One region of the Turicibacter bilis genome, then DNA from elsewhere that is predicted to be linked to it. Evidence: predicted binding sites of a transcription regulator. Region 1 holds the regulator's gene; each other region holds the start of a gene.
What was found. Region 1 encodes HrcA, which represses chaperone genes, less so after heat shock. Its sites were predicted from a motif close to TTTTAGCACTNNNNNNNNNNNAGTGCTAAAA; they were not measured.
Positions count from the first base shown of each region.

Region 2: the regulator HrcA is predicted to act here: its motif matches at 5,512-5,542, upstream of clpB (ATP-dependent chaperone ClpB).
Region 3: the regulator HrcA is predicted to act here: its motif matches at 3,478-3,508, upstream of htpG (molecular chaperone HtpG).
Region 4: the regulator HrcA is predicted to act here: its motif matches at 4,220-4,250, upstream of J0J69_RS10410 (co-chaperone GroES).

Region 1 covers NZ_CP071249.1:640,274-647,917, forward strand. Annotated here, with positions in the region: gene dnaK (molecular chaperone DnaK) at 1-1,686, opposite strand, end outside; gene grpE (nucleotide exchange factor GrpE) at 1,712-2,269, opposite strand; gene hrcA (heat-inducible transcriptional repressor HrcA) at 2,282-3,304, opposite strand; gene trxA (thioredoxin) at 3,512-3,826, opposite strand; gene J0J69_RS03035 (amino acid ABC transporter ATP-binding protein) at 4,031-4,780, opposite strand; gene J0J69_RS03040 (amino acid ABC transporter permease) at 4,792-5,544, opposite strand; gene J0J69_RS03045 (transporter substrate-binding domain-containing protein) at 5,555-6,364, opposite strand; lysine riboswitch at 6,444-6,610, opposite strand; gene J0J69_RS03050 (endonuclease MutS2) at 6,744-7,644, opposite strand, start outside.
Region 2 covers NZ_CP071249.1:1,197,282-1,204,925, reverse strand. Annotated here, with positions in the region: T-box leader at 1-64, shown strand, start outside; gene leuS (leucine--tRNA ligase) at 489-2,924, shown strand; gene J0J69_RS05905 (YuzF family protein) at 3,006-3,308, opposite strand; gene J0J69_RS05900 (class I tRNA ligase family protein) at 3,523-3,900, shown strand; gene J0J69_RS05895 (P-loop NTPase family protein) at 4,078-4,512, shown strand; gene J0J69_RS05890 (Cof-type HAD-IIB family hydrolase) at 4,554-5,378, opposite strand; gene clpB (ATP-dependent chaperone ClpB) at 5,596-7,644, shown strand, end outside.
Region 3 covers NZ_CP071249.1:198,673-206,316, reverse strand. Annotated here, with positions in the region: gene J0J69_RS01035 (IS110 family RNA-guided transposase) at 1-38, opposite strand, end outside; gene J0J69_RS01030 (alpha/beta hydrolase) at 253-1,326, opposite strand; gene htpG (molecular chaperone HtpG) at 1,590-3,455, opposite strand; gene J0J69_RS01020 (YhgE/Pip domain-containing protein) at 3,606-5,759, opposite strand; gene J0J69_RS01015 (Fur family transcriptional regulator) at 5,786-6,199, opposite strand; gene J0J69_RS01010 (gamma-glutamyl-gamma-aminobutyrate hydrolase family protein) at 6,361-7,080, opposite strand; gene J0J69_RS13450 (SLC13 family permease) at 7,309-7,641, shown strand; gene J0J69_RS01005 (ArsB/NhaD family transporter) at 7,557-7,644, shown strand, end outside.
Region 4 covers NZ_CP071249.1:2,144,700-2,152,343, reverse strand. Annotated here, with positions in the region: gene J0J69_RS10430 (LolA family protein) at 445-1,443, opposite strand; gene J0J69_RS10425 (DUF378 domain-containing protein) at 1,578-1,781, shown strand; gene acpS (holo-ACP synthase) at 1,818-2,159, opposite strand; gene groL (chaperonin GroEL) at 2,246-3,865, opposite strand; gene J0J69_RS10410 (co-chaperone GroES) at 3,917-4,204, opposite strand; gene J0J69_RS10405 (ECF transporter S component) at 4,439-5,101, opposite strand; gene J0J69_RS10400 (type III pantothenate kinase) at 5,351-6,118, opposite strand; gene coaBC (bifunctional phosphopantothenoylcysteine decarboxylase/phosphopantothenate--cysteine ligase CoaBC) at 6,112-7,323, opposite strand; gene J0J69_RS10390 (ECF transporter S component) at 7,324-7,644, opposite strand, start outside.

The sequences.
Region 1 (7,644 bases):
TTCAAGTTCTTCTTTTTTCGCTTTAATTTCATCTACATTTCCTTCGCTTAATGCTTTTTCTAATGCTTCAACACCAGATTCAACATTTGCTTTTTCTTCTGCAGTTACTTCATCCCCTAATTCAGTGACTGATTTTTTAGCTGCGAAGATTAATTGTTCTGCTTCATTGCGAAGTTCTGCTTGCTCTTTACGTTTAGCATCTGCATCTGCATTTTCTTCAGCTTCACGTACCATGCGATCGATTTCTTCGTCAGTTAATCCTGATCCTGAAGTAATTGTGATACGTTGCTCTTTTTGTGTTCCTAAATCTTTTGCCTTAACATTTACAATACCATTTGCATCGATATCGAATGTTACTTCGATTTGAGGGATTCCGCGTGGTGCTGGTGGGATATCTCCTAATTGGAAGCGTCCTAATGTTTTATTATCACTTGCCATTGGACGTTCACCTTGTAAGACATGAATATCTACTGCTGGTTGGTTATCCGCTGCAGTTGAGAATACTTGTGATTTTGAAGTTGGGATTGTTGTGTTACGAGGGATTAATACTGTCATAACTTGTCCCATTGTTTCGATACCTAATGATAATGGAGTTACGTCTAATAATAAGATGTCTTTAACGTCACCTTGTAAGACTCCACCTTGAATTGCAGCACCCATTGCTACTACTTCATCTGGGTTTACTCCTTTATTAGGTTCTTTTCCTAATTCATTTTTAATTGCTGCTTGAACTGCTGGGATACGAGTTGATCCACCAACTAATAATACTTGATCTAAGTCATTAGCTGTCATTTTTGCATCTTTTAATGCTTGACGAACTGGTCCCATTGTACGTTCTACTAACGGTGCAGTCATCGCATCAAATTGTGCACGAGATAATGTTTTTTCTAAGTGTAAAGGACCTGTGGCATTCATTGAGATAAATGGTAATGAAATTTGGACTGAAGTTACCCCTGATAAGTCTTTTTTCGCTTTTTCAGCTGCATCTTTTAAACGTTGCATTGCCATTTTATCTGCTGATAAATCAACACCAGTTTCTGATTTGAACTCTTTAACTAACCAATCAATAATCACTTGGTCGAAGTCATCTCCACCTAAGCGGTTATCTCCTGCTGTAGCTAATACTTCGAATGTTCCATCTGCTAAATCTAAGATAGATACGTCGAATGTTCCTCCACCTAAATCATATACTAAGATGATTTGTTCTTTATCTGTTTTATCTAATCCGTATGCTAATGCAGCTGCAGTTGGCTCATTAATAATACGTTTTACATCTAAACCAGCGATACGTCCAGCATCTTTTGTCGCTTGACGCTCAGCATCATTAAAGTAAGCAGGTACTGTAATAACAGCTTCTGTTACTGGTTCACCTAAGTAAGCCTCAGCAGTAGCTTTTAAGTTTTGTAAAATGATTGCTGAAATTTCTTGTGGTGTATATTCTTTCCCTTCAACTGTCACTTTGTGGTTTGTTCCCATATGACGTTTGATTGACATAATTGTATTTGGGTTCGTAATTGCCTGACGTTTAGCCACATCACCAACTTGACGTTCTTCACCTTTAAATGAAACAACAGATGGTGTTGTACGAGCTCCTTCTGGATTAGCAATAACCTTTGCCTCTCCACCTTCCATTACAGAAACACATGAGTTTGTTGTTCCTAAGTCGATACCGATAATTTTACCCATAGAGATTCATCCTCCTTAATCTATATTATTCGCTAACTTTTACCATTGATGGTCGGATCACACGATCCTTTAGCTTATATCCTTTTTGTAACTCTTGTAATACCATTCCTGATTCTACACCTTCTACAGCTTCTTGCATCACTGCTTGGTGTACTGTTGGGTCGAAAGCAACACCCTCTGCTACGATTACTTCTACTCCTTCTTGTTTAAGAGCATCCACTAATTGAGCATGGATCATTTTAAATCCTGTTAAGAATGTTTTCGTATTTTCATCTTCAACCGTACTTGATAATGCACGTTCAAAGTTATCAATTGCTGGAATAATATTTGTTACAATTGATTGCGAACGATACTTTACTTCACGTGCACGTTCTTCATTCATACGACGCTTGAAGTTTTCAAGCTCTGCCGCATTACGTAGCAATTGATCTTTTAACTCTTCAATTTGCTGCTTTAAACTTTCAGTTTCAGAGATTGTTTCAACTGTTTCTGTTGCTTCAGACTCTTCTTGGCAGCACGTTGATTCTACAGCTTCCACATTTTCTTCATTTAATTCCTCAACTGATTGGGCATCCTTATTCAATCGTCCCACCTCCTATTTATATAAATCAGACATGATTCGAGCAACTTGTTCAAGAAGTGGAATAATTTTACGATACTCCATTCGGGTCGGACCTAGTACCGCAATTTTACCAAATTCATGATCACTAATCTGATAAGGAACTGTAATTAGCGTACAATTCTCCATCGCTTTAATCTCATTCTCTTGTCCAATTTTAACCGTTAATTGATGGCCGTCTTCGTCGGCTTCTATTACTTTAACAATTTCATCAGCTTCAATCATATTAAATAAATGATACGCTTTATCTAAATCGTTAAATTCAGGTTGTTTTAAAATATTTGACTTCCCACTCAAAATATAATTTTGTTGATTTAATGACTGGGTTAAAAGTTGTAGCATCGTATACATAATTTCTTCTTTATAAGAAATAAAATCATGTAATTGATGTTCAAAACTTTCTGTCAATTTTTCATGAACCTGTCCAATGTATTCTCCTACTAATAACTCATCGAGTGCTTTGATAATGCTTTCCATTCTAGTCATATCAATATTAGTTGGAAGAGTAATTGTTCGACTTTCTACATGGCCTTGATCTGTAATCAAAACAAACACCGCTTGACGTTCTGAGATTGGAACAAGTTGAATTTTTTTCACTCGACTATAATCTCTAGAAGGTCCAAGTAAAATCGATGTGTAGTTAGTCAAACTCGATAAGAGCTTCACAGCTTCTTTAATCGTTGTTTCACGTTCAAATTGTTTTTGATCTAACAATTGTCTAAATATTCCTACTTCTGGTGTTGTCTCCATCGGTTCTTGATTTACAATAAAATCTACATAATAGCGATAGCCTTTCTGACTAGGCACACGACCACTTGATGTATGAGTTTTTTCAATAAATCCCAAATCTTCTAAATCCGCCATATCATTACGAATGGTTGCAGCAGAGAAGTTTAACTCCTCCTTTTTAGAAAGGATTCGCGAACCAACTGGTTGTGCAGTTTGTATGAACTCTTCTACAATTGCCTTTAAAACTAATATTTGACGTTCTGTTAGCAATGTAAACACCTCTTTTAGCACTCATTAACCCTAAGTGCTAATACCATTATATAAAACTCTATTAGCACTGTCAACACTATAGTGCTAATTTTTTTGTTTTTTATCTTTATTATACAAACTCAAATCAGACGTTTTCGAGATAGACAATGGCTGATAATAAAACAAAAGAAGGTACAATGCATAGTGTACCCTCTTTTTTAAATTTCATTATTTATTTGTTTCAATTAATGATAATAATGAGGCTTTAGGTTGGAAACCTACTGTTTGTTGAACTGCTTGTCCATCTTTGAATAAAATTAATGTTGGAATTGACATTACTTTATATTCAGCTGCAACTGCTGGACAGTTATCTACGTTTACTTTAACAATTTTTGCTGTTCCTTCTAACTCTGTTGCTAATTCATCTAAAACTGGTGCAATCATTTTACATGGTCCACACCAATCAGCATAGAAGTCAACTAATACTAATCCACTTGCGATTTCTTGAGCAAATGATTCTTCTGTTGCATGAATGACTGACATGTTCATTCCTCCTTTTATACCCTTTTTCTATACTTTAGTATAGCACATTTCCATGAAATTACAAATAATTTGCACTTTCCCCCATATTATCTCACATTTATCAGAATGTATCCACAAGAGCATGAACTAAAATTTTCAAAAACATGAATTTTATAGATCGTTTCATCATAACTGTCATTAAAAAATATGAACTGAATAACTCTCCTAAAGGCTCTTAGATAAATAACGATGTAAGAATTCTTTTGTACGCTCTTGCGTTGGATTTATGAAGATTTGCTCAGGTGTGCCTTCTTCAGCAATAACCCCTTTATCCATAAAGACCACACGATCACTAACCTCTTTTGCAAACCCCATTTCATGTGTTACCACAATCATCGTTAATCCTTCATCCGCTAACTGTTTCATGACATCTAAGATACCACCAACCATCTCTGGATCGAGTGCACTAGTTGGTTCATCAAACAATAACACTTCTGGATCCATACAAAGGGCTCGCGCAATGGCAACACGTTGCTTTTGTCCTCCTGATAGTTGTGTACTACTACAGTTTGCAAATTGCTCCATTCCCACTTTTTTTAAATAAAACATCGCTTTTTCTTTCGCTTCTTCTTTACTTCGTTTTAAAATTTTAGTTTGACCAATCATACAATTTTCCAAAACCGTCTTGTTTTGAAATAAATTAAAGCTTTGAAATACCATTCCCACTTTTGTTCGATGATGATTAATATTAATATTTCCCTTTAAAATATCTTTTCCATGATATAAAATTTCTCCACTATCTGGATTCTCTAATAAATTAATACAACGTAAAAGGGTTGATTTCCCGCTTCCACTTGATCCAATAATTGTAATAACTTCTCCTTTTTTTACATGAAACTCAATGTTATTTAAAACTTCTAAATTCCCAAAATGTTTTTTCAAACGATGGATTTCAATAATATGATTCGCTTCCACTATGATCCTCCTTAGTCAAGCGTATTAGGTACAGTTTGTGACGCTGGAAAAGATGTTTTAGGCAGATTCATTCTTTTCTCAATAAATCGCAAAATTTGCGCCGTAATCGTTGTCAACACTAAATAAATCAAACAAGTAATAAAAAATGTTTCTGAATATAACATCGCACTACCAGCTACTGATCGTGATTGAAAGAAAACTTCAATCACCCCAATGACATTTAGCATCGAACTATCTTTGATATTAACGATAAATTCATTTCCGATAGATGGGAATGAATTTTTGATGGCCTGTGGTAAAATAATGTATCTCATGGTTTGCGAGCTCGTCATTCCAATACTACGTGCAGCTTCAATTTGCCCCTTATCAATGGATTGAATCCCAGAACGAATAATCTCCGCCATATAAGCACCCGTATTCACAGAAATAATTACAATCCCTGCTGTCATCGCATCCCACCCAAGGACAGGTCTTAAGGCATAATATAAAAACATTGCTTGCACCATCATCGGCGTTCCTCTAAAGAACCACACATACAACCCCACAATCCAATGTAATACTTTTTTTATAGCCTTAACTCCCATCGAATCACGAGGTTCGATGGCAATGGCACGAATCCCTCCTAAAACAAGACCAATAACTAATCCAAATATTGTTCCCAATAAGGCTAATAATAATGTAATTTTAATCCCATACCAAAATAAATTAAAATTATTTGTAAATAAATCAAAAGCTTTCTCAAAAAAATCAACTTGAAACATCATAAACACCCTCTTACTCTCCTGTTGGCGCTGTTTCGCGTGCAGCATTCATCCATTCCTGACGTGTCGCTTCAGAAATTTGATCTAAAGCAGCTTGTACGTTATTAAAGAAATCTGATCCGCGGCTTCCTTCTTTTAACCCAATTGATACAGATGTATCTACATCAAATCCTTCCCCATCAGCAAAATGAATAATTGTTAAACTTGGATTCGCTTGGACAACTCCTTCGGCAACTGGTAATTCAGCTGTGATTCCATCAGACTCTCCTGCTAATAATGTTTGAACTAATTCAGGATAGCTTGAACGTGGCGTTAAATGATTAACATCTTTGATTTGATCAATGATTTCATCATAATTTGTATTCATTTGTCCGATGACATTAGCTCCACTAAAGTCATTAATTGAAGTGGCATCCACATAGTTTCCATCTTTTTTAACTATCATGACCATTTCAGATTCAAAGTATGGTGTTGTAAAGTCAATTCCTTGTTCACGCTCTTCATTCGCTGTCATCCCTGCAATAATGGCATGAATTTCCCCTGATTGAAGTGCTGGCTGTAATCCATCCCAATCTAATTTTTTAACGACTAATTCTTTCCCCAGCGTATCTGCAATTTGTGAGGCCACTCGTATATCATAACCATCACATAATCCCGCTCCACCAATTGAAACAGCTGTTTCCGTTTCCTTATCTGTTTGCCAGTTAAATGGAGCATAATTACACTCCATTCCTACAATAAATTGATCCTCTGAATTTGTTCCGTTTGCTCCACACCCAACTAACAACGAACCTAATGCTAAAACTCCAATAAATTTTTTCATATCAATTTTTCTCCCCTTTTGATTTTCTTCAACAAAAAAAGTCGTGCTATTAAACACGACTTACCTTTTTAAAGTCCGCTTGATTAATAGCTCCTCTTCATTTCTGAAGGAGTGTTACAGGTATTCCCTGCAACCCCAAGCTAGGCATCTGCCAATGCTAGCTTTCGGCGATGATTACCTTTCTTATCTTTCACTGTCTGCCGACTCCAAATAATACTCTGATGCACCGCTACCTCTATACGATTTTTCTTGTCTAAACTTAATGTACCATTTTTTAACATGAACCTCAAGTATTTATAGGAAATTTTTGGATTATTTTATAAAGTAACTTAATACTCTGGTACGAAAAAAGACATAGGGTACCCTATGTCTTTAATTATTATTTTAACTCAACCACAGTTGCTCCTGTACCACCTTCACCAGCACCACCGAATCTAAATGAAGCAACATGTTTGTTTTTCTTTAAATATTTATGAACCCCTTGGCGAAGAGCTCCCGTTCCATGACCATGAATGATTGTCACGGTTTGATATCCTGCTAACAGGACTTCATCCATATATTTATCTAAACGTAACATCGCATCCTCATAGCGTTCCCCACGTAAGTCTAGTTGAATCCCAACGTTTGTGTTACGTTTATGAATCATTTTACCTTTGCCTGAATCTTTTTTCTTCACTGATTGACGTAAATATTCTAAATCTTCTTCTTTAATGTTTACTTTCATCATTCCAAGTTGAACCATCCAGTCACCATTTTTTGTTTTCTCAATGAGTTCTCCTTGACGATTTAATGAAAGTACCATGACTTCATCTCCTGCTTTTAGTGGGGCCTTATTACGTGCTTTACGTTTAAACTGCTCTGCTTGTTTGGCTTCTGATTTTTTAAGCGACGTTAGTTTTTCTGTTAGTTCATGATCTTTAATACTTAAGTCAGCCATTTTCTTTGCTTGACGTAAATCCGCTACAATTTGTTCTGCTTCTTCTTTTGCCTGACGAATATTTTCAAAAGCTTCTTTTTTAATGTCTTCTAAGACACGCTCTCGTTCAGCTTCAAACTTTGCAATCTTACGTTCATAATCAAGACGCATCGCTTCTACTTCTTGATTTTGTTTTTGTAATAATTGAATTTCATGATCTAACTCTAAACCACGATCTTCTAATTTCGTAATTAAATCAGTCATTTCCGTACGTTCTGTTTCAACATACGCACGAGCTGTTGTTAAAATCGCTTCTTTTAACCCTAAACGTTTTGAAATTTCAAACGCGTTTGAACGACCTGGT
Region 2 (7,644 bases), 560 kb from region 1:
GTAAGAGACTACTTTTTTTAGACTCTTGCAACTAAGGTGGTACCGCGTAATTTACGTCCTTAGAATAGAAATATTCTAAGGACTTTTTTTGTTAGTTCAACGATCTGCTTTAGTGGATTAATTCAACTATATGTATAGCGAAGTAGTTGGACTCTTAGCTTTCCCTCCTTTGATGGGAAGAGGGTGTTCTCTTTAACTTTTTGAGTGAGGGATAAAAGATTTTTCTTACCCCATCTTTATTAAAAAGAATAAGATATAGGTTTATGGAATTTAATCCATTATTTTGTATTAATGAATAATTTATATCGATTCGTCACAAATTATTCATAATATTTGGTTTTATTTTAGTGAAGTGTTTACTTCATCATTTAAGAAAAGAAAGCAGTATTTAAATTTTCTTAATGAATAGTAGACTCACCTACAAATTTAAGATTACCCCAGCAGTGGAGGATACCTGCTTCGCAGGCCGGGGGCCCGGAGGTAGAATTATGGCATTTGATCACAAACAGATTGAACAAAAGTGGCAAAATTATTGGCTAGAAAATAAGACATTCAAAACGTCTGAAGATAAGTCAAAACCTAAGTATTATGCATTAGATATGTTCCCTTATCCATCTGGAGCGGGACTTCACGTCGGTCATCCAGAAGGATATACAGCAACTGATATTGTTTCTCGTATGAAACGTATGCAAGGGTACCGTGTCTTACATCCAATGGGATGGGATGCATTCGGTTTACCAGCTGAGCAATATGCATTAAATACAGGAAATGACCCTCGTGAATTTACGGATATTAACATTAATACATTCCGTAAACAAATTCAATCATTAGGATTCTCATATGATTGGGATAAAGAGTTAAATACAACCGATCCAAAATATTATAAATGGACACAATGGATTTTCACCCAATTATATAACATGGGATTAGCTGAAATTAAAGATATTGAAGTTAACTGGTGTGAAGGGTTAGGAACAGTTTTAGCAAATGAGGAAGTTTTAAATGTTGATGGGAAAATGGTCTCTGAACGTGGGGAACATCCTGTAATCAAGAAACCAATGAAACAATGGGTGCTTAAAATTACACATTATGCTGAACGATTACTTGAAGATTTAGAAGGGTTAGACTGGACAGAAAGCATTAAAGATATGCAACGTAACTGGATCGGTAAGAGTGAAGGAGCGTTAATTAACTTTAAAGTTAATGGAACAGAACATTCATTTGATGTGTTTACAACACGTCCTGATACGGTATTCGGTGTAACATACGTTGTTTTAGCACCAGAACATCCATTAGTAAATGAAATTACAACGCCTGAATGTAAAGAAGCGGTTGTTGCTTATCAAGAAGCTGCAAAAGCAAAATCTGATTTAGAGCGTACAGAATTAAATAAAGAAAAATCAGGTGTGGCAACAGGAGCTTACGCAATTCATCCAATTACAGGAGCTCAAGTTCCAGTTTGGATCGGAGATTATGTTTTAGCAAGCTACGGAACAGGAGCTGTTATGGCAGTGCCTGCACACGATGAGCGTGACTACGAATTCGCTAAGAAATATGACTTAACAATTAAGCAAGTCATTGAAGGGGATATCACAGAAGGTGCCTTCACTGGAGATGATGCTCACATCGAATCAGACTTCATTAATGGAATGAACAATGCAGATGCTAAAGCTGCTGTTATTGAATGGTTAGAAGCAAACGGTGCTGGATCTCGTAAAGTTAACTATAAACTACGTGACTGGTTATTCTCTCGTCAACGTTATTGGGGAGAACCATTCCCAGTGATTATGTGGGAAGATGGAACAATGTCTGTTTTAGAAGCCGATCAATTACCACTTGAATTACCAGTGATGGATAACATCAAACCATCTGGAACAGGTGAATCTCCACTTGCTAATGCAAAAGAATGGTTAGAAGTTGTACGTGAAGATGGAGTAAAAGGTCGTCGTGAAACAAATACAATGCCACAATGGGCTGGAAGCTGCTGGTACTACATTGGCTATATCTTAAAACAAGGTGAAGACTATGTTGGATTAAATACAGAAGAAGCCAAACAATTATTAAAAGAATGGTTACCAGTTGATTTATACATCGGTGGAGCAGAGCATGCTGTATTACACTTATTATACGCTCGCTTCTGGCATAAGGTATTATTCGATTTAGGAATTGTTGAAACAAAAGAACCATTCCAACGTTTATTCAACCAAGGAATGATCTTAGGTGAAAACAATGAGAAAATGTCAAAATCTAAAGGAAACGTTGTAAATCCAGATGATATCGTTGAATCTCATGGAGCAGATACATTACGTTTATACGAAATGTTCATGGGACCACTTGATGCAGCTATCGCTTGGTCAACTGAAGGATTAGATGGAAGCCGTCGTTTCTTAGATCGTGTGTGGCGTTTATTCGTGACTCCAGAGCACACATTAGCTGAAAAAGTAGTCGCTGAAAACGATGGAAAATTAGATAAAGTTTATCATGAAACAGTGAAGAAAGTAACTGAGGATTATGAAAAATTAAGCTTCAATACTGCGATCGCTCAAATGATGATCTTCATCAATGAATCATATAAAGCAACAAGCATTCCACGTGAATATGCAGAAGGATTTGTTAAATTATTAAATCCAATCGCTCCGCATATGACAGAAGAAATCTGGTCGGTGCTTGGACATGAAGGAACTGTTTCATATGAAGCATGGCCAACATATGATGAAGCAAAATTAGTATCGGATACCATTACAATCATTGCCCAAGTTAACGGTAAGTTACGTGCTCGTATCGAGGTAGCTGCTAATATTTCAAAAGAAGACATGTTAGAAACAGCGATGGCACATGAAAATGTTCAAAACTTCGTTGCTGGAAAAGAAATTGTAAAAACAATTGCTGTTCCAGGAAAATTAGTTAACATCGTTGTTAAATAATTAGAATAACTATTAAAAGCCCTCTAATCCCACCACTGATTAGAGGGTTTTTTGTTTATTGAAATAAATAAGCGTTAGAAATTATTTAACAGGCATAATCCAAACAATCTCTTTGATACGTATAAAAAATGTATTTCCGTTACTTTCCAAAATTACATGATCAGGTTTAGTGCCAATGAGTTTTCCTTCAATACTTCCTGTACTCATTTGAATTTTTAAAGTTGCTCCGATAACAGAAAATAACGTTTCATAAACAAATAAGTCATAGTAACCTTCTAACTCAACTTCTCCTAAACTTGTCATCAATGATGGCATTTTTGCTTGTGTAGTAGTTGTAGCATTTTGTCTATATGGATATTCATAATTGGATGAATAATAATACATCCCTATCACCTCAGTTAAAATTCATTACAGGATAATATATTTTTGTTTGTCATAAAGGGTGCGGGTATATCTAATGAGATAAAATTTAAACTAAATTATATCGAAAATTAAGATTAAAAGGATAGGTTACTTAAGAGATAGTATATATCGAGAAGAATTTATTTTTTAGAAGAAAAAATAAATGAGAGATAAATAAGTTTAAGATTGATAGAAAATGATGATCTTCATCAATGAATCATATAAAGCAACAAGCATTCCACGTGAATATGCAGAAGGATTCGTTAAATTATTAAATCCAATTGCTCCTCATATGACAGAAGAAATCTGGTCAGTCTTAGGACATGAGGGAACTGTTTCGTATGAAGCATGGCCAACATATGATGAAGCAAAATTAGTATCGGATATCATTACAATCATTGCCCAAGTTAACGGTAAGTTACGTGCTCGTATCGAGGTAGCTGCTAATATTTCAAAAGAAGACATGTTAGAAACAGCGATGGCACATGAAAATGTTCAAAACTTCGTTGCTGGAAAAGAAATTGTAAAAACAATTGCTGTTCCAGGAAAATTAGTTAATATCGTTGTTAAATAATTATTAAATATACAAAAAAACTCATGGGTTAAACCATGAGTTTTTTGTATAATTTCCTTTTTATTTGAATATAAATGAGGTAAATTAAGTCTTTTTGAAATTTTTAGAATATTGTACAATATTTCAACATATATTGTGGCGGAAAAGTGTTAAGATGAACAAAAGGGGGATTTATGAATGAAAAGGTGGATTGTTTTAGGGGAAAATTCGACAAAAATGTACCGATTAACTAATTGGATGCATCAAAAGACAGGATTAGAAATAATAAATGGCGATGAAATTATTGAGCATGACAATCGTGAGCAAGCAATAGAGGCTCTATTAAATAATAATGAATGGGTAGTTAGAACAACCTATAATCGGGCACTAACTTTAATGGGGGATGAGGCCAATGGAGTTGTCTTTGTAGATTTTCCGTTATGGAAAAATATTTTAGATGCCATACTGCATTTTAATTTTAAAAGGGTTAAAAAAGCTTTCTACTATAAACGTGTAAAACGTCCATGGGTTCTGAAGAAATTAGATCAGTTTGGAGTAGAAAAACAAGTGATTATTATAAAAAATAGACGTACAATGAGACGCTTTGTTAAAAATTTAACAGTCCCAAATTAAAAGGTCATAAGCTAGTTAAAGCTCATGACCTTTTTCATTATTTATTTTTTAGGTGTTAAGATGTATTCGTGGATGTAGTGAGCAACGCCGCTTTCTTTGTTTGATTTTGTTGTGGTGTTCGCTACTGCTTTTAGTTTATCGATGGCATTATCCATGGCGACACCGACTCCAGCATATGTTAACATTTCGATATCATTATCTCCGTCACCGAAGGCGATAATATCTTTTTGTTCAATGTTAAAGTATTTAGCTAATTTTTCGATGGCTGTTGCTTTATTTGTATTTGATTTAAATACTTCGATAATGTTGACATTATCGCCATCCCATTTGCGGCATGTCACGATGTCACCGTAGTTTTCACGTAAGAAATTCATGACTTTTTCTGGGTATCCCTCTTTAGCTTCTAATAAGAATCCGTTTGGATGTTCGTCTAATGTTTCTTTAAATGGTCCGTATTTCACTGATGTACATGTTTCAATATGGAACCAATCACGAATAGTATCCCCTTGATGTAAGACATATAAGTGATCTTTGTATTCACAAAAGGCATTGACGATATAATCTTTTAATTCTGAATCGAATAAAGTTAAAACAACCTCTGTTGGGATTTGAGCCACAATATCCTCAAAGGTTTCGTCTTCTGGATGATGTATATAAGCTCCATTAAAGTTAATAATAGGTGTATCAAGACCTAACTCTTTGTAGAAGTGTAACGATGCACGTGCTGGGCGGCCTGTTGCAATCACAACGATATGTCCTGCTTCTTTTGCAGCGATTAAAGCTTCTTTTGTATTTGGGTCAAGTGTTTCCCAATTTTGTAATGCAGTTCCATCTAAGTCTGTTACGATTAGTTTCTTTGTTTCCATTAAAACACCTCCGGATAAATATGATAACACAGATAGCGAACAAGTTAAATGAACTTATACAAGATGTGGTAAATTTGTGCAACGTGATTAGTCTTGGCTATTTACAAAATAATAAACACTTACATTTTGGAATTATTAGCACTCTTATTGACTGAGTGCTAAAACAAGAGTATAATGATAGTATCATCATAGATGATGAAGAAATGGAGTGAGAATCATGAATATTAATAAAATGACTGAAAAGCTACAACAGGGCTTAGTAAATGCACAGTCTCTTGCAACTTCATTAAATCACCAAGAGATTGATACCCCGCATTTATTAATGTCCTTATTACAAGACCATGACGGATTAGCCGCTCGTGTTTTTACAAAGGCAGGCTATCCGATTCAAGAGATATTACAAGAATTAAAACAAATTTTAGATAAAAAGCCAGCTGTTACTGGAGCAACAGGTGATCCATACGTTTCAGCAGATTTAAATCGTGCTTTATTAAAAGCAGATGATTATGCTCGAGCTTGGAAAGATGATTATTTATCAGTGGAGCACGTCTTGCTTGCGATGCTCGAATCAAAAGATTATCAAATGAAGCAATTAATAAAAAAACATCAGATTAATGAAAAGCACTTAAAAGAAATTATTTCACAGATAAGGGGGAATTCACGCGTGATGACACAAAACCCAGAAGCAACTTATGAAGTCTTAGAAAAATACGGACGTGACTTAGTAGAAGATGTAAAATCAGGAAAAATTGATCCGGTTATTGGTCGCGATGAAGAGATTCGTCGTGCGATTCGTATTTTATCTCGTAAAACAAAAAATAACCCGGTGTTAATTGGTGAGCCTGGGGTTGGTAAAACTGCTATCGTTGAAGGGTTAGCTTGGCGTATTGTTCGACAAGATGTGCCTGAAAGTTTAAAAGATAAAGTGATTTTTGAATTAGACTTAGCCGCTTTAGTTGCTGGTGCTAAATATCGTGGTGAGTTTGAAGAGCGTTTAAAAGCGGTATTGAATGAAGTTAAAAATAGTGATGGACGTATTATTTTATTCATTGACGAAATTCATACCATTGTTGGAGCAGGACGTACAGATGGTGCAATGGATGCAGGGAACTTATTAAAACCATTATTAGCTCGTGGTGAATTACACTGCATTGGTGCTACAACATTGAAAGAATATCGTGAATATATTGAAAAAGATCCTGCCTTAGAACGACGTTTCCAAAAAGTTCAAGTGAATGAACCAACAGTCGAAGATACCGTTTCAATCTTACGTGGATTAAAAGATCGCTTTGAAGTACACCATCGTGTTAGCATTTCAGACCGTGCGATTGTAGCAGCTGCGACGTTATCAGATCGATATATTACGGATCGTTTCTTACCAGATAAAGCCATCGATTTAATTGATGAAGCGTGTGCAACGATTCGTACTGAAATTGACTCGTTACCAGAAGAGGTGGATCGCATTAGTCGTCGTGTGACTCAACTTGAAATTGAAGAGGCAGCTCTTAAAAAAGAAAAAGATGAGAATAGTAAACAACGTCTAGAGGCGTTACAAAAAGAATTAGCGAACTTAAAAGATGAATTAAATGTTTTAAAATTACAGTGGGAAAAAGAAAAACAAGCGATTCATGGTGTGGCGGATCTTAAAAAAGAATTAGAAGGGGCACGTCGTGCATTAGAAGATGCCCAAGCACGTGGCGAATATGAAAAAGCAGCCGAATTACAATATGGAAAAATCCCAAGCTTAGAAAAACAAATTGCTGAAGTTGAAGCGATGCAACACGATGAAGCAGGGAAAGAAAATCGATTACTTCGTGAAAATGTCACAGAAGAAGAAATTGCTGAAATTATTTCACGTTGGACCGGGATTCCAATTGCGAAACTCGTTCAAGGTGAACGTGAAAAATTATTAAATTTAAAAGAAGAATTAAAACGTCGTGTCATGGGACAAGATGATGCCATTGATTTAGTCGGTGATGCCATTATTCGTGCACGTGCTGGAATTAAAGATCCACATCGTCCAATCGGTTCATTCTTATTCTTAGGGCCAACAGGGGTTGGTAAAACCGAAATTGCTAAAGCATTAGCGGAATTCTTATTTGATAGTGAAGAACATATTGTTCGTATTGATATGAGTGAGTATATGGAGAAACATGCGGTCTCTCGTTTAGTTGGAGCGCCTCCAGGTTATGTGGGATATGAAGAAGGTGGACAGTTAACAGAAGCCATCCGTCGTAAACCATACTCAATCGTCTTATTAGATGAA
Region 3 (7,644 bases), 440 kb from region 1:
ACGTCAATCCCACAACAAGTTTTGTAAAGAACATCCATGGTCTGAATTCTCCTTTGAATATAATTTACGTACAATGCCAACTTCATGATTATTATTCTACTATACGTCCTCAGGGACAAAATGTGGTTCAAAGAGAAGTTGTCAGAACAGTCTATATATCGGTCTATTCGATCCAAGAAACATCGTCCTTGATTGTACAACATATTGTGAGTGAACCTAAGCCATCTCATTCAACGCACACTTTATTTTCGTTTATTGTGGTGCCTCTAGGGCGTGATGGTCTATATACAACTCGTGCTGTGCATTCTCAATTAAATAAAAATCAATTTCATGAGCTGAATTTGCAAAAGAATATTGACCATATGGCAGCACAGCTCTATCCTCTTCTGCTTGAAATAATAAGATTGGAGCGTCTATGAAAGCAATATTTTCTTTCTTAAGTGCTTGATGAATGGCATCGATTGATGCTCTTACCCATTGCCAAGAAGAACCGAATGTTGGAGAAGTGCTACTTGTAAATCGTTGTTGATACATAAAACTTCCTCTCTTTTGACTATTGGTTAATAAGTGAGTTGAAGTGATTTCTTGCTCTAATTCTTGACGATAAGGTTCTCCCACTAAGTAATCTGTTTTCTTTCCTAATAGGCAACCTAACTTAATATACGGATAAGCAAATCCTTCCCAAATTCCTGCAGTATCTACTTGAAACATTGGTGATGATAAAATCAAGCCATCGATAAGCGTTGGATACTGCTCAGCTAATAAGGCAGCAATACACCCGCCCATCGAATGTCCGAATAAAACGATTTGAGTCATCTTCACTTCTTTTATAACAATCTCCTCGATTAAATAACGCAAATCATTCACATAAACAGCATAATGATCTACATCAACTAAATTTCTATCACTTGGACTACGGGTTGACTCTCCATGACCATATTGATCAAAGATATAGACTTGATAGTTCATATTTAAAAAATAATAAATTGCTTCTTGATACTTCTCTTTTTTCTCACAGTTTCCATGTATCATAATAATCGTCGCTTTAGGTTCTTCGAGAAGATAACTTTCATACACAATCGTATGTCCATCATTCATAAAGCTCTCACTTTTTCTATACTTCTCTAGTTTGGGGTACACATATTTAGTCATATTTTCTATATAATCTTCTTCTGATAAATAAAAATCGTCGATTGCTTTTTCTAAATTCAATACTTTTAATTTTGAACAACTTTCATCATATCTAAATAGAAACTGATAGATCATGACATAAACGACAGCTATCAAACATAAAGTGAAAACACTGTAAAGGATTACCCTTATCATTTTTATCCCCTACTTAATTTTGCTAGTTTATCATCGTTATTGTAAGTCTATGAAAATAAAGTTTTAAAAATTCCTTTGTTTCGTCTTTACTCTACCAAAGCATATTAAACCCGCATTACCCTACATTTTTTAATAGCAATTCAAAAGACAACTTAATATCACTGGATTTAATTCTTTTGATTAAAGTTCCATTTCTATTAATTCATTAAACAACTTTTTATCCTATCAAAAAAGGCGACTATCATTGATAGTCACCCATTTTTTTATTTCATTAATCGACAAACATTATTTGTAAAGGCCACTGGATCTTCAATATCTAAACCTTCGATTAAGCGTGCTTGATTATATAAGACATCTGTAAATAAATCAAACTTCTCTTTGTCATGTTCATATGCAGCTTGTAATGATTTAAACACATCATGGTTAACATTAACTTCTAATACTTTATCAGCTTTTACTTGCTGACCATTTGGCATTGAGTTTAATACCTTTTCCATTTCAATTGATAAATCCCCTTCATTAGCTAAACAAACAGGATGAGATTTTAAACGGCGGCTTGCACGAACAGTTTTAACTTTTCCGCTTAATACTGACGTCATATTTTCAAATAACGTTGCAAACTCTTTTGTTGCTTCCTCTTCTTTTGCATCTGTATCTAATCCTAAATCCGCACTAGAAACTGATTTAAATTCTTTGTCTTGGTATGACATTAACATTTTAATCGCAAATTCATCAATATCTTCTGTGAAGTATAAAATCTCATATCCTTTATCTAACACAGCCTCTGATTGTGGTAACTTTTTAATACGATCAATAGAATCTCCTACGGCATAGTAAATATGCGTTTGATCTTCTTTCATACGAGACACGTATTCATCTAATGTCACTAATTTATCTTCATGAGATGAAGCAAACATTAATAAATCTTGTAGCACGTCTTTGTTTGCTCCAAAGTCTGAATAAACACCATATTTTAATTGACGTCCAAATGATTGATAGAATGTTTCATACTTTTCACGATCATTTTTAATCATTTTTTCTAATTCATTTTTAATTTTCGTTTTAATGTTCTTTGCAATTAATTTTAATTGACGGTCATGCTGTAAAATTTCACGAGAAATATTTAACGATAAATCTTCTGAATCGACAATTCCTTTGACGAAACTAAAGTAATCTGGTAATAGGTCGGCACATTTATTCATGATTAAGACACCACTTGAATAAAGTTCTAATCCTTTTTCATACTCTGTTGTATAGAAATCGTATGGCATCTTCTCTGGAATATAAAGAATAGCATTATAGCTTACTGTTCCATCTACACTTAAATGAATATGTGCTAATGGTTGATCAAATCCAAAGTGTTTTTCATTATAGAAGTTTTCATAATCTTCATCAGTTAATTCGCGTTTATTTTTCTTCCAAATTGGAACCATGCTATTAACTGTTTGTTCTTCTGTGACTTCTTCATATTCACTTTCACTACCTTCTTTTAGTTGTGAGCGTGTTAAATCCATTTTAATTGGATAACGAATGAAGTCTGAATATTTTTTGATAATTGATTTTAATTTATAGACATCTAAATACTCATCAAAGTTTTCATCTTCTGTATTTTCTTTTACTGTTAAAATGATGTCTGTTCCAACCGTTGCTTTTTCACATGGCTCAATCGTATATCCATCGGCTCCACATGATTCCCACTTATAAGCTGTTTCTGCTCCTAAAGCTTTTGAAATGACAGTCACTTTATCAGCCACTAAGAAAGCTGAATAAAATCCAACCCCAAATTGTCCAATAATATCATGACCATCTTCTAACTCTGTATCTTTTTTAAATTGTAATGAACCACTTTTAGCGATAACCCCTAAATGTTCATCCAACTCCGCTTCTGTCATACCGATTCCTGTATCAGAAATCGTAATCTGACGCTTTTCTTCATCAATAGAAATTTTAATAAAGTAATCATCTGCATTGAAGCTTAAATCTGAATCTGTTAAGGCTTTATAATATAGTTTATCAATCGCATCACTTGCATTCGAAATTAACTCACGTAAGAAAATTTCACGATGTGTGTAAATTGAATTAATCATTAAATCTAATAATCGTTTTGACTCTGCTTTAAATTGTTTCAATTTAATCGCTCCTCTGTTCTTTTTTTATCACTCTCATCATTAGAGTGCTAACACCCATATCAAATATATATCATACCCTAAATTTGGTGTCAACATTTTAATCCGCTATCACAGTAAATTCCAAGAAAAAATCGCATGATTTTCATGCGATTATTCCCCTAACCCACTTTCTTCAAATTTCTCAGCAAATCCTTGTAATAACTTATTAATTGGTTTCTTTAAAAATAATGAAATAAGAACTGCCCCCACACTATAGATACACATAATGATAATATCTTTTGCTAAAACATTTTCCACGATTCCACCAATCGATTCACGTGCAAAAGAAATCGCATATGTAAAAGGCAAAAATGGATTAATAATTTGGAAGAACTTAGGTGTTAATTGAATTGGGAAAGTTCCTCCTGAACCTGCCACTTGTAAGACTAATAGAATAATTGAGACAACCTTTCCAACGTTACCAAATACTGAAACGAGTGAATAAACGATAAAAGTAAATGTGATACTCGTGAATAAAATTCCAACAATAAATAAACCTGGATTGACACAGTAGATATTTAAAAGATATAAATCACCTAATGCAATAATAAGACCTTGAACAAGTGCAATTGTTGCAAACAACAAGAACTTTCCAAAATATTCTTCACTTGGACGATATTCGCCTTTTGCATGAACCGATAACATTGAAATTAATAACGTCATTCCGACCCACTGAGCGAGTACACTATAAAATGGTGTCATCGCAGTACCGTAGTTATGCATTGGGAAGATGGTTTCCTCAACTAAATCGACGGGAGATGACATAAAGTTTTGACGTTCCGTCACTGCTTCTTGAAGTAACGTTAACACCTCTTGTAAACTTTGGCTTTCATTAATATCACCAAGTTTTGCAGTCACTTCTCTTACTTTATTCTCTGCTTCAGGTAATTTTGAGTTGATATATTCAATGGCGTCAATTCCTTTATCTGCTCCTTCATACGCTGTATTTAATAAGGAAGCAACATCTGGTAATTTTGTTTCAGCCTCTTTTAAAACTTGTAAGACATTAGTTGCTGTACTATAAGCCTGATCAATGACATTATTTAAAGATGGCACAATAGCACTATCAAAACGATTATAAATGGAACTCGCTGTACTTGAAACACTACTTAATAAAGTTTTGATGTTATTTAAAACCGTTAAATTAGGTTCTCCACCATTAACAGTAGTATCATGTAATTGTTGTAAAAAGTCTTTAGCTTTATCTAATTCTCCATTCACACCCTGTAACTGTGAAATTAAATCATCAAATCTCCCAGCTGGGAATTTATTGAAACTCTCTAATACTTTAACAAATGATCGCACTAAACTTTGAGTACTTTCTACTTTTGTAATTAAGTTCTCAATCAATTCAGGAGCTTTGTCTGACCCACTTAGAATGGCCTCTTCTATTTGACTCACATAAGTATTTAGTTCATCAGCAATCGTCTGAATTAATAACAGATCATTTTTTAAGGTCGGCATGAAATCACTTAGCGCTGATTTTGAAGTATCCATGAAACTTTCTAAAGAAGTAATCGTTGTCTTTGCAGAAGTAATGGTCGTTTCAATCAATGGTAAATCGGTCTGAATTGAGGCAATTAAGTCTTTTAATTGAATTCCACCATTATGAGCTGTTTGCACTAAACTATTCATATCGCCAAATTTTGAAATTAATTCTTCTAATTGATCATAAACATGCGATAACTGAGGTAATACGGTTTCTTGAATTTCTAAACCTAATCCTTTTCCCGCTTCAAACAAAATACCACTAACCGTTTCAACAATTGTTTGATTGATATTCTCTTGAACACCAGTAGCCCCTTTACTAGTTAACTTAGGAGCAATAGCATTAATTTTTTCATTCACTCGATAAATCATTTGTCCTTTTTTTACATCACTTGTCACTAAAGATGTAATATCTTGTGAAAAATTATCAGGAATCGTAATCGTTGCATAGAAGGTTCCCTCTTCTAATGCCTTCTCTCCTTCTGCTTCGTCAACAAATTGCCATCCCATTAAATCATTTTCTTTTAATTGATCAACCACTTGATCTCCAATATTAATGAGTTTTCCATTGAACTCAGTTCCCTTGTCATTATTAATCACACCAATTTTAATTTGACTCGTTGCTTGCTGACCATAAGGATCCCACGATGCTTTAATATTAAACCACGCATAAAGTGACGGTAATATACATAAGGCTAAAATAACGATAAGAGCGGCATAATTTGTAAAAATACGCTTAAGGTCCTCTTTATAAATCGTCCAAATATTTTTTATCATTTTAAATCTCTTCCTTCTTAACTAACTCATTCTATTTTACAATCCCTGCATTGTCCATAAAAGATCGTATGACTTAAATCTAATTTAAAGGCAGATTTTTGCTCGAAGATTGCACTGATTTTTTTTATTTCTTCACACGAAATATTTTCAACTTTACCACAGCGTTCACACTTTACATGACAGACGAATGCCTCGGTTGATTGTTCGTCCACATAACGATAACATGCTGTTGGTCCATCACCACGTAAATACTTTCGAATAATCCCTTTTTCTAATAATAAATTAAGATATCGATACACCGTTGATTTGCCTATCTTTGTTCCTTTAGAACGAAAATGGCTAATAATCTCTTCTGCAGTAATATGTCGATCCCGATTTGAAGCTAGATAGCTTAAAATTAAGCTCCGTTGCCTCGTCTTATAGCCTTTTGACTCGGTCATATTCACACCTCATTCTCATAAATTTGAAACTCAGTTTCAAATTCTACTCCTCTTTGCAGAAACTGTCAATAAATTTTATCTAATGGACCAACAAAAAAGAGAAAGGTGTCTTTTTTTAGGATACCTTTCCCTTCAAATTTCATACATGTGCAGACTTTAATTTATGTTCTTTTACAACTATTCACAAACTGTTCAAAGAGCATTCTTTCTTGTTCATTTGTTTTACATCTCGATTCAGGATGCCATTGAACAGCCACTAAAAAGGGGTAATTAGAATGATGAATCGCTTCTATTAAGCCATCGCTTGAAAGAGCTTCAACCATTAGTCCTTCACCTAACTTTTTAATGCCCTGATGGTGTCTGCTATTCACCTGTAAAGTATTCACATTTAACCACTGAGCTAACAAGCCACCTTCGACAAAAAAAACTTCATGAACCGGTTGATCATACGGGATTTGTTGTCGATGTGAGAAGTTGCGATCTTTTTTATATTGTGTTGGGATGTCTTGAAAAAGTGTCCCCTTAAAGAAAACATTTAAGAGTTGTAGTCCTCGACAAACCCCAAAAATAGGTTTATTTTGCTCTATTATTTTTTCTACTAATTTCAACTCAAATCTATCCCTAGAATCACACATTTTCCCACATAAATCAGTAGCTTTTTCATGATAAATGTTCGGATTGATATCGTGTCCTCCTGTTAAAAACAATCCATCAATTTTTGAAGCAATCTCTTCAATCATAGCTTCATTTTGTACAAGAGGTAGAATGATAGGCATACCTCCCGCTAAGGTAATAGCCTCAAGATAATCTTGCTCCATCCAAACGCACTGCTTTCCATCATCCCATAATGGAGCTAATCCAATGATTGGTGAATTTTTCATTTTATTTCTCACTCCTTTTTCTACCTACTATTTTTTAATATATTACCCTTTTCATAAAATAACACCCTGTATACAGTCTATATTATGCAAAAATAAGAAACTTCTCAAATGGAGATTCAAAAAATGTCTAAAAGTAAAAAACGAGGAATTTTATCCTGATTCAATAACACAGATTTATCCTTCTTTCAATATGATATACAGAAAGTCTATTAAAAAAGAGGTATAGCAATGAATATTATTCTTATTATCATTACTATTTGTGTTTATATTCTCATGATCCTCAACACCAAAAAAAGAACAGCTACTGCACTGTTAGGTGCTGGAACATTATTACTCATAGGAACACTAACATCTTCCTTTGATGTTGCAAAAGCTTTTACCTCATTTCCTTCTGAGATTATCATTCTTCTGATCGTTCTTTCACTTTTTACGGATATATTTGAACGTTGCGGTGTCATGAATCGGATCAGCTATAAATTTTTGTCGAGCTCTCGAAAGGAAGTCAAACTTTTATTATTCTCGTTCTGCCCTTCCTTATTTTCTTTAGTTCCTTATTTATGAATA
Region 4 (7,644 bases), 1.3 Mb from region 1:
AAAGAGTTTCTTTTCAGATAGGGGAGGTTTCCATGAAGCAGATGAGTCATCATAAAATAATCTCACTGATTATAATAAGCTCTTTAGTCATTGTCATCAGTTTACTGTGTTTAACTATAACCAAATCCATTATATCTTCTAATATCCTATCAGAATCTCCCACTCGTTATACTGAAAAATTACGATTCCTGGGACATAGTCAAATAGTAAGTGAAAAGTGTGAAATTATCATTACATTCGATGATAAAAATTATATTAATCAACTCAAATTAAATTATTCCAATTGTAAGATCATAAAAAATCAAAGTTTTATCCATTTAATCTGATCTATCAACTATTACATTTTTTTGACTAACATAAAAAAGAGAAGCAATCTTTAACTTAGATTACTTCTCTTACTATTAATTTTTATCTACTATTAAAGGTTATCGTCTTTTTTATCTCTTATTTTTCAGCAAGATTTGAAACTGATGCTGCAACTGAAACTAATTGTTCTGTATCCAATGTCTCAGAAACTAAGAAACACTCAACTCCACCTTCAACCCATGTAATTGAATTTTCACTTAACGCACCAATTGTTCCATTAATCATTACAGGTTGACCTGCAACAGATTCCACACCTACTGAATCATTATATGTAACAGGCTCTTGAATCATTGTGAAATCTTGATCACCACTAAATGTCATAATAATACGTTGACCTTCCTCAATGTCAATCGCTTGTTTATTAACTAACGTTGTTCCTTCCGGTAAATAAGCTGGGTATAACTCATCATCTAACACATTGATAACACCTTCACCCATTGTTTCTTGTGAATACTCCATTGTTTGTTGACAATCAAAGTATCCATCTGCAAGTTTTTCATCAAAATTAAATGAAGAGAATTTCATTGAAATACGAGGTTCTCCCTCACTATCAACTACGTAAACTTCTGCTGGAGTTAATGATTTTTTATCAAACGTAATTTTTTGAGAAACTAAATCACGATTTCCATGATAATTCGCTTTAGCTTCAAATGTATAATTCTCTTCTCCAGATTCAAACTTTACTTCAGCATCGTTTAAAATATCAGTCATTAATGATTGATATAAATAAACTTGTGAACTTGATAATGGCCAATCACTTTGGAACTTAAATTGCTTATTTAACGCAGGTGTTAATACAAAGACACCTTCGTCATTCTTTAGTATGATTTGCTCATTGTTTGTTGTTTCATTTTTTAACGTAACTTTGTAATTCTCTGGTTTTTGATAAGCTACCTCAACATTATACTGATACACTTGGCCATTATTATCAACTTCCATCACACCTGTTGCATAATATGACTTAGCATCTTCTAAGTTGCTCGTGAGCTTGTCAACAACGTCTTGCTGAGACATTTCTCCACATGCAGCTAATAGCACGGTAAGCACTACTGCGAACATTAAACATAATTTCTTCATCGCTATCCACCTCTTTATTAAGTTCAATTTCAATTAATACTATGAAATATTAAATTAATTTATGCTTTCTAATACATAAAACTCCCTTATTAATTAAATACTATAAATATCCAAAATAGGAAGGAGCGAAAACTATGTCGTTAATTCAACGTATTGCTTTGATTTTAACGGTAATTGGTGCAATTAACTGGGGTCTTATTGGATTCTTCCAATTCGATCTTGTTGCATTCTTATTTGGCGGACAAGATGCAATCATCTCACGCGTTGTTTACGCCTTAGTAGGAATTGCCGGACTTATTAATATTGGTTTACTATTTGCACCAGATAGACGTTACTAATTCAATAAAAAAATCAGCTAAATTTAGCTGATTTTTTTATGCCCAGATGACAAATGCAACCGCATAATTCTCACAGTGACTAATACTAATATGAACGCTTTCGATCGTTGGGCTTAATAAATAAGGCTTTCCTCGTTCATCATTCATAATACTAAAGTCTTTATATGATTTTCCATCACAATAGGATCCTAACGCTTTATATAAAGCTTCTTTGGCTGCCCAACGTCCTGCTAAAAATTCATTCTGCCTTTTTTCATGCTGGAAGGATTGATATAACCTAAACTCTTCTTCACTTAATAATTTATGGATAAAGCGTTCACGGTGGTTTAATTGTTTAATACGTTTAATCTCGATAATATCTGTTCCGATTCCCTTCATAAAAACCTCCAATAGTTATCTTCTTTATTATAACTTATCTTATTTCATCATAAAAAAAATCTCTAGATAAATCTAGAGATTTTTTATTACATCATTCCCATTCCACCCATATCACTTGGGGCTTGAACTGCTTGTGGCTTTTCAATTTCGACAACAGCTGCTTCAGCAGTTAAGAATGAAGCTGAAATACTCGCTGCATTTTGTAAAGCAGAACGAGTGACTTTCGTTGGATCCACAATACCTGATTTAAACATATCCACAAACTCATCAGTCGCTGCATTATATCCAAATCCAGGATCTAACTCTTTTAATTTATAAACAATAATTGAACCTTCAATTCCAGCATTTTCAGCAATTTGGCGAATTGGGGCTTCTAAAGCTTTTAAAACGATTTGAACCCCAGTTGCCTCATCGCCGATTGCTTCAATTTTAGCGACATCATTGTAAATATTCATATAAGCTGTTCCACCACCAGCAACAATCCCTTCTTGAACCGCTGCACGTGTCGCATTTAAAGCATCTTCAATACGTAATTTACGTTCTTTTAATTCAGTTTCAGTCGCTGCCCCAACCTTAATCACGGCAACTCCTCCACTTAATTTTGCTAAACGTTCTAATAATTTTTCTTTATCAAATTCTGAAGTCGTATTTTCTAACTCTGCACGAATTTGAGCAATACGAGCTTGAATATCAATTTGTGAACCAGTTCCTTCAACAATGGTTGTATGATCTTTTGTTACAATCACACGTCCAGCGCGGCCACATTGATCTAATGTTGTATTTTTAAGGTCTAATCCTAACTCCTCAGTAATTAATTGAGCACCAGTTAAAATTGAGATATCTTCAAGCATACGTTTACGACGATCACCAAATCCAGGTGCTTTAACAGCTACCACATTGAATGTTCCACGTAATTTATTAACAACTAATGCTGCTAATGCTTCATTTTCAATATCATCAGCAATGATAATCATTGGACGTCCTGTTTGAACTAACTGCTCAAGAATTGGTAAGATGTCTTGTAACGTACCAACTTTAGAATCTGTGACTAAAATGTATGGATTATCTAAAACAGCTTCCATTTTATCTGTATCTGTCACCATATAAGATGATAAATATCCACGATCAAATTGCATTCCTTCAACAATATCCATTGTTGTTTCAAAGCCTTTAGACTCTTCTAAAGTAATCACTCCATCATTACCAACACGTTCCATAGCTTCAGCAATTAATTTCCCGATTTCTTCATCTGCAGCAGAAATCGCAGCTACGTTAGCAATTGATTCTTTTCCTTCGATCGGCTTAGAATTAGCCTTTAATGCTTCAACAGCCACTTTCACAGCACGCTCGATTCCACGACGAATCGTTATTGGATTAGCTCCCGCTACAATATTTTTATTTCCTTCACGAATCATCGCTTGAGCTAAAACCGTTGCCGTTGTTGTTCCATCTCCAGCTACATCATTCGTACGGCTTGCAACTTGAGCTACTAAACGAGCTCCCATATTTTCAAACTTATCTTCTAATTCAATTTCTTTTGCAATTGAAACCCCATCATTAATAATTTGAGGCGCTCCAAACTTTTGCTCTAAAATGACATTTCGACCTTTTGGTCCTAAAGTTACTTTTACTGTATCCGCTAATTTATCCACTCCACGAATCATCGCACGACGTGCATCTTCAGCAAATAAAATTTCTTTTGCCATAATATTAAATCCTCCCTTAAATCAAAATTAATATATTAAACTAAATTTAACTTACTCAACAATTGCTAAAATATCATCTTGGGATAAAATAACTAATTCTTTTCCTTGATGTGAGACCTTTGTTCCACCAAATCCGTTATAGATAACACGTTGCCCCACCTCAACAGTTATTGGATGACGTTTCCCATTATCTAATAACTTTCCATCACCAATGGCAACTACAACTCCTTCTGAATGTTTTGGTTTTGAAGCTTCTCCCGAAAGAATGATTCCACTAGCTGTTGTCTTTTCAACCTCAACAATCTCAAGTACAACATTATTGTTTAATGGTTTTAACATGTATGTCCCTCCTCGTTTTAGCACTCTACCTATATGAGTGCTATTAAATAAATTATACAAAGATGAATAAATAATGGCAATACTTTAAACCAAAATCCTTTTTATTATAGTCTACCTAATGATTAATATGCTTAATATTAACATTTATTCCTATTCTTCTATCAAAATCACCTACTAAAATCAATTATTTGACGAATCAAAAAAAGCTAGGAAAATTACTCCTAGCTTAAAGCTCTAGCGTTCAACTTTATTTAACTTTATATTCATATGAGTTAAGCCCATTTTTTGAGCCATTGGCTCTAGTACTTTTACTAATGGTACAATTACAACTGTAGCTACACAGGCTTCTAAAAGACCATTTGTAAATACCAATCCAATTAAGGCCATTAATAACTGTGTTGTATCTAACCCTTGAGCAGCTGCATAACTTGGTCCAAAAAAGATATAAATCATTCCTAATACCATCGCCGTATGTAGAACTGTACACAATAGTGCTGTTACGCCTCCGCCAATCATATTTTTATCTCGATTTTTAAACCAACTATAAATTAAACCACCTAATACGCCTAACAATACACGAGGTACAATAGCAATAACTAAGCTCATGAAATTTCCGTGATACTCGCCAAGCGAATAAAAAGGCGTAAATACAAATGATAAAATCGTTGGATTAATCGTGGCATTGACAACACTCGAAATCCCAAAGACAAGACCAGTAATTGCACCCCCTTTGATTCCTAATAAAATCCCTGCTAAAATAACCGGAATATGCATGGTTGTGGCCTTCATCGGCCCAATTGGAATAAATCCAAGAGGGGTAAACATCAATAATACCTCAATACTACAAAACATGGTGACTAAAACTAAATACTTGGTTTTCTTACTTGATTGATTCATTTCTTTCTCCTCCACTGTCGCTTCTTCTGAATGCAACGTCTTGAATAATATTTTTAATCCCCCTAACGCTTTACTTAATTGATGTCAACTGATCATCATTAAGTCTCATTAGTAGAATTACTTCTCCTATTATATTTAAATCTGTGATTACTATCAATAACAAATCCATAATTTTCCTTTTATTTTGCCTGAACATAAAAAAAGAACCAAATACATTTGATTCCTTTTTATCAACGATCAATAATCTTCTTATCCCTTTGTTTTATGATAAATAACTTTCATTCCTTTAAAAGCTAAATCTGGATCATAAATATCAATCATATCAGTTTCATTATAAATGATACGCCCAAGTCCACCAGTCGCTACCACTTTAATGTCTTTACCAACAGCTTCCTTTACTTTTTTGATAATGTATTCCGTTTGACCGATATAACCATAAACTAATCCACCTTGCATACTCGTAATCGTATTACGACACATAATCGTCGCAGGCTTTTTAATTTCAATTTCAGGTAACTTTGCAGCTTGTGTCCATAAAGCTTGAGCAGAAATCTCAATTCCTGGTGACGTGACCCCAAACTCAAACTCACCATTTTCATTGACATAATCATAGGTTGTTGCCGTCCCAAAATCAATAACAAGCGCTGGACCACCATAAATATGATATGCTGCTGCAATATCAACAATACGATCAGCTCCCACCTCTCTTGGATTTTCAGTTTTCACACTAATACCGGTCTTAATACCTGGGCCGACAATGATTGGTTCAATATTAAAATACTTACGAATAGCATTTGTTAAAGAATGCATAATCTTAGGCACAACGCTAGAGATTAAAACATCCTCAACCCCCTTTGGATCAATATTCTTTGTTTGGAAGAATGAAAATAACGTAATTCCAAATTCATCTGATGTTCGTTGCAATTTAGTCGTTAGCCGAAAATTTGCAATTAATTCATCCTGGTCATAAACTCCTAGTGTAATATTCGTATTTCCTACATCAATAACGACTAACATACTATCCCTCTTTTCTTCACTAAAATCTGTAATAAACGATTCATAATCTCATAACCAAGTGCTTCTTTAGACATGACATCTAACTTCGTTATCCCCTCACCCGTTAAAATCGTCACCACATTCGTATCCTTTTTGAATCCCGCTGCATCTTCATTTAACTGATTTGCAACAATCAAGTCAGCACCTTTATTCACTAACTTCTTCGTAGCATTCTCAACTAAATCTTGAGTCTCCATAGCAAACCCACAAACAACTTGATTCGCCTTTTTTAGCTGCCCCATATGAGCTAAGATATCTGGATTGGTTACAAAATCAATCGTCAACTGATTACCTTGCTTTTTCATTTTATGATCACTCACACGCTCCACTCGGTAATCTGAAACGGCTGCTGACTTCACTAAAATATCATACTCATCTTTTAGAGCCTCAACTGCTTCAAACATTTGAATTGCTGTTCTAACCTCAACAACATCCATGAAAACTGGCTTTCTTAATGAAACAGGCCCAGTTACTAACGTCACATCCGCACCTAAATTACGAGCAGCACGTGCCACTGCATACCCCATCTTCCCACTTGAATGATTCGTCATGAAACGAACTGGATCTAAATCTTCTTGAGTGGGTCCTGCGGTTACGACAACTTTCATTCCTTTTAAAGGCTTGTCCTTAACTAATAAACTTTCAATCGCATCTTCAATATCCTCGATTTCTGCCAAACGACCTTTCCCAACATCTCCACATGCTAAATAACCACTATCTGATTCAACAAAAGTCATTCCATATTTTTTACAAATCTCAATATTATGCTGTGTGATTGGATTATTTAACATTCCTGTATTCATTGCAGGTGCAATGAGTTTTGGGCAAGACGCGGCTAAAAACGTTGTCGTCAACATATCATCCGCTAATCCATGAGCAAACTTCGCAATACAATTTGCTGAAGCTGGAGCCACAACAAATAAATCTGCGCGCTTAGCTAATGAAATATGATTCACATCATACTGGAAATTGCGATCAAACGTTCCAACAGATACACGATTATGAGTTAATGTTTCAAATGTCATCGGTGTAATAAATTCTGTAGCATTTTTCGTCATAATGACATGAACATCATAACCTTTTTTATATAGACTACTTGCAAGTTGTGCACTTTTATAAGCTGCAATTCCCCCACAAACTCCCAATACAATAGTCTTTTTGTTCAACTAAATCACCTTCTTCGTAATTGGTTCTAACACCTTCGTTAATGGTGCAATAATTAATGTAGCTAAGATGGCTTCCAGTACACTATTTGTCGTAATGATTCCTAGTAATAAGCCAAATAAAGCTGAAACTTCAACTCCTTTGGCTGCTGCATAACTTGGACCAAAGAATAAGTAGATCATTCCAAGCACTAAAATGGAGTGAATTAACGTACAAACTAAAGCCGTAACTCCACTACCGAATAATCTCATTTTATTATTTTTATTTTTAAACCAATGATAAATCACTGCAGCTAATACCCCAAGTAAGACACGTGGACCAAT